Regions from separate parts of the Allobosea sp. GW821-FHT10B12 genome, predicted to be linked through region 2. Evidence: predicted binding sites of a transcription regulator. Region 2 holds the regulator's gene; the other holds the start of a gene.
The links. Region 2 encodes LexA, which represses DNA repair genes until DNA is damaged. Its sites were predicted from a motif close to TGTTCNNNNTGTGTTCNG; they were not measured.
Positions count from the first base shown of each region.

Region 1: AC07O0_RS20770 (helicase-related protein) is a predicted target of LexA. The motif match lies at 1,469-1,486, and genes of this name have one in related genera.

Region 1 is NZ_JBWKNL010000006.1:141,731-144,125, reverse strand. Features, by position in the region: gene AC07O0_RS20770 (helicase-related protein) at 1-1,387, opposite strand, end outside; gene AC07O0_RS20765 (TetR/AcrR family transcriptional regulator) at 1,743-2,333, shown strand; gene AC07O0_RS20760 (haloalkane dehalogenase) at 2,333-2,395, shown strand, end outside.
Region 2 is NZ_JBWKNL010000002.1:406,522-408,916, forward strand. Features, by position in the region: gene AC07O0_RS07235 (ComEC/Rec2 family competence protein) at 1-439, shown strand, start outside; gene lexA (transcriptional repressor LexA) at 433-1,170, opposite strand; gene AC07O0_RS07245 (molybdopterin molybdotransferase MoeA) at 1,274-2,395, opposite strand, start outside.

The sequences.
Region 1 (2,395 bases), on a different contig from region 2:
ACAGCCTGTCCTCTACAAGACGAGCCACCCCCTGCCAATGCTCAGGATCGGGCAGCCAGTCCGGACGGTTGGCGACATAGGTCCAGGTCCGGACCTGGGCGATGCGCGCCGAAAGGGTATCGATCTCGCCGTCGACCCGGTCAAGCGCAGCCAGCTGGCCGGCATACCAGTCCGGATCGAGCCGGCCATGGCGCATCAGGCGCAGATAGAGCGTGGTCGCCAATTCGGCATGCTGCATCGGCGCGATCTTGCGATAATCTGGCAGGCCGCAGACCTCCCAGAGCCGCGACACCGCCGGCTTGCCCTGCGCGAGCCGCGCTACATCATGATCGCGGGCCAGGATTTCCAGCGTCGTCATGTCCTCGGCGATCAGGGCACGGGTCAGCCCCTGTTCCTGCGGCTGGACGTTGAGGCTGTCGAGCAGCCCGGGAATCGAACGCAGGTCGAGATCGGAATTGCGCCATTGCACCTGGCGCACCGAGTCGAAGCGGTGGTCCTCGATCGCCTGGACCAGCTCTTGCTCGAAGGGCGGGGCGCGGCCGGTGGTGCCGAAGGTGCCGTCGCGCAAATGCCGGCCGGCCCGGCCCGCGATCTGGCCGAACTCGGCCGGGTTGAGCTTGCGATAGTGGTGGCCGTCGAATTTGCTGTCGCCGGCGAAGGCGATGTGGTCGACATCGAGGTTGAGTCCCATGCCGATCGCATCGGTGGCGACGAGATAATCGACATCGCCCGACTGATAGATCTCGACCTGGGCATTGCGGGTACGAGGCGACAACGCGCCGAGTACCACCGCCGCACCGCCCTTCTGCCGGCGGATCAACTCGGCGATGGCGTAGACCTCCTCGGCCGAGAAGGCGACGATCGCAGAGCGTCGCGGCAGACGGGTGATCTTGCGGTCACCGGCGAAGGAGAGGTTCGACAGGCGCGGCCGCGAGACGACGTTGACGCCGGGGATGAGCTGCTCGACCAGCGGCTTCATCGTGCCGGCGCCGATCAGCATGGTCTCCTCGCGGCCGCGATGGTTGAGCAGCCGGTCGGCGAAGACATGGCCGCGGTCGAGATCGGCGGCGAGCTGGATTTCGTCGATCGCGACGAAATCGACCGCAAGGTCGCGCGGCATCGCCTCGACCGTGCAGACCCAGAAGCTCGGCCGCTCCGGCTTGATCTTCTCCTCGCCGGTGACGAGCGCGACCGCCTGCGGCCCAACCTTGTCGACGACGCGCTGATAAACCTCGCGCGCCAGCAACCTCAGCGGCAGGCCGATCATGCCGGTGGGATGCGCAACCATCCGCTCGATGGCGAGATGGGTCTTGCCGGTATTGGTCGGTCCGAGCACCGCCGTGACACCGCGGGCGCGGAGCGAAGGCGGAAGAGAACGGGGCTGGATCAAGACGCTGGAGCTTTCCTGCAGTCCGGGCGGGGCAAGCCCTACCGGTTCAGGCCGCCCGAAGGCAACCCGATCCGTGAACAGAACGAGTCCGGAACGAAGCGAGGCCGAATCGCTGACTCCCGCAGAATCAGGTTTCGTTCACGGCGAGATATCGCGGCAAGCGATTCAAAAACCACAAGATTTTGAATCGACCTCATTGTCCATCCTTCGCCGACTTGCGCGCGCGAGGGCCGCTTTCGCTCATGTAGGTCGTCATGGCGACAGAACGAGGGGCAACGCGCGGAAAGAGACTCGACGGCGCCAGCTCTCCTGTCGCTTGACATTAATACGTACGTACGTATTGATGCTCGACATGAGCAAGCCATCCCTTCGCCCCAACCTGATCGCCGCCGGCCACGACCTGTTCTGGCAGAACGGCTATGCCGCCACCGGCGTCCGTGAGATCGTCGCCACGGCCGGCGCCAGCCCCGGCTCCTTCACCAACCACTTCGCCTCGAAGGAGGAGTTCGCCGGCGAGGTGCTGGAGCGGTATTTCGCCTATGTCTGCGGTCTGGTGGATGAGGCACTCGCCGAGGACGGTCTGCCGCCAGCCGCCCGCCTGCGGCGCTATCTCGACATCATCACCGGCAAACTCGAAGAAGCCGACTGGGCCCGCGGCTGTATGGTCGGCAATTTCAGCCTGGAGACTGCGCCGACCAGCGAGCCGCTGCGCGAAAAACTCGCCGACATCTTCACGCGCTGGCGCCAGCCCTTCGCCACCTGCATCGCGCAGGGCCAGGCCAGCGGCGAGATCACCAATGCCTTCAGCGCCGAGGACCTCGCCGATGTCCTGCTCGCCTCTTGGCAGGGCGCGATGCTGCGCATGAAGGTCGAGCGCGACCCGGCGCCCCTCGACCGCTTTAAGACGATCATTTTTCCCCTCCTGTTCGGAAAGGCATCATGATGACGAACGATTCTCCAGCGCCGCCCGCGACTCGCCACGAAATCCCGGTCCTCGATTCGACG
Region 2 (2,395 bases):
GCCGAGCCGTTTCGTGCTGACGCAATGGCTCCATGCCGACGGCGATTCGCGCTCGCCCGACGATGCGGCGCTCCGCAACGGCGTCGCCTGCGATGCGCGCGGCTGCGTCATCCGCCTGCCGGATGGCCGCAGCGTCGCCTATACCCGCGACCGCATCGCTTTGGTCGAAGACTGCCTGCGCGCCGATCTGGTGGTGACATCGCTTTATTGGAGCGCGCCCTGCGCGGCGCGATTGATCGACCGCAGCGCACTGATCCGCGACGGTGCGACCGCCTATCATGCTGCCCGCGGCGGCTGGCGTGCGCTAACGGCCGACGAGGCGACCCGCCTGCGTCCCTGGACCCGTGCACGGCCAGAGACAAGGCCAGTGCCCGAACCTGCCCCTGCGCCGACCTCCGCGGCAGCGGAGCCGGCGCAGGATCCGGACGTGCTTCAGTAGCGCCGCATCAGATTGACGAGACGGCCCTGGATCTTGACCCGGTCTGGGCCGAGCACGCGCGTCTCATAGGCCGGGTTGGCGGCTTCGAGCGCGATCGAGGAGCCGCGCTTGCGCAGGCGCTTCAGCGTCGCCTCCTCGTCGTCGATCAGGGCGACGATGATGTCACCGGTATTGGCGGTGTCCTGCTTGCGGATCACGACGGTGTCGCCGTCGAGGATGCCGGCCTCGATCATCGAATCGCCGCGGACTTCGAGGGCGTAATGCTCGCCGCCGCCGAGCATGTCGGCTGGCATCGAGACGCTATGACTGCGATCCTGGATCGCCGAGATCGGCGTACCGGCGGCGATGCGGCCCATGACCGGGATCGAGACGGTCGAACGCCCGCTCTCCTCGGCGGCCGGCGGACGCGGCTTCGTCAGATTGACTGCCGGCGCCTGAGCAGGTGGCGTCTGGCCGAGCCCGCCCTGGACGACCGAAGGGCTGAAGCGGCCGCGTTGCGCCTGCGGCCCGCCGATCCCGTCAGGCATCTTGATGACTTCGAGGGCGCGCGCCCGGTTCGGAAGCCGGCGAATGAAGCCGCGCTCCTCCAGCGCCATGATCAACCGGTGGATGCCGGATTTGGAGCGCAGGTCGAGCGCATCCTTCATCTCGTCGAAGGATGGCGGCACGCCGGATTCGCGCAGGCGTTCATGGATGAAGCGAAGCAGTTCGAACTGTTTGCGTGTCAGCATGATCGCGCCGTCCGCCTCTCGGGCTAGAATCGAAACAAAGCACGAACACCATACTCGTTCGCCTTGTGTTCCGCAAGGCGCATCCTGCCGCAAGGTGAACAGATCAGCGCAGCCGGATGATGCGGCAGAGCTCGCCGGCCTTGGCCGGCTCGGCGAAGGCGGGGCGGATCACCAGCGCCTCGGCTCGCGACAGGTTCGCCAGCATCGAGGAATCCTGCTTGGCGAAGGGCCTGACGCGCCGCTCGCCGTCGGTGGTCTCGACGGTGGCGCGCAGATAATCCTGGCGCTCGTCATTGGCCGGCAAATCCACAGAGAGGATAGCAGGCTCGCTGCGGTCGCGCTCGGGATCGTCGATGCCGAGCAGAGCCTCGACCAGCGGCATCGCGAAGAGATGCCCACAGACGATCGAGGAGACCGGGTTACCGGGCAGGCCGAGCGCGACCATTTCGCCCAGCCGGCCCATCATCATCGGCTTGCCGGGGCGCATCGCGATCTTCCAGAAGCCGAGTTCCATGCCTTGCGCCTTCAGCGCGGCCTGGACGAGATCGTGCTCGCCGACCGAGGCGCCGCCGAGGGTGATCAGGACGTCGGCACCGGCTTTGCGCGCCGCTTCGATCTTGGCGGCGAGATCGGGATGATCGTCGCGGGCGATACCAAGGTCGAGCGCCGTGCCGCCGGCCTGCTCGACCAGAGCGGCGAGGGCAAAGCTGTTGGAGGCGACGATCTGGTCGGGGCCGACGGATTCGCCCGGCAGGACGAGCTCGTCGCCAGTAGCGAGGATCGCGACCAGCGGCTTGCGGCGGACCGAAAGTATCGGATGCCCTGCGGCAGCGGCGAGACCAAGCGCAGCGCTGTCGAGCCGGCGGCCGGCCTTCAGTAAGATCTCGCCGGTTCTGAAGTCGAGTCCCGCGAGGCGGACGAAATGGCCCTGATCGGCGGGTTTGGTGACGCGGATCACCAGGCTGCCGACGCCTTCGGCATGCTCCTGGATCAGAATTGTATCCGCGCCTTCAGGCAATGGCGCTCCGGTAAAAATCCGCACTGCCTCGCCAAGTGAAACCTTGCCGGAAAAGCGGCGACCGGCGGCGGACTCGCCGACAACGCGGAGTTGGGCGCCGCGCGCCAAATCCTCGGCGCGCACGGCATAACCGTCCATGGCCGAATTGGCGAAGGGCGGCTGGGTCCGGAGCGCTGCTACGTCTTCAGCCAGCACGCGGCCGGCGCA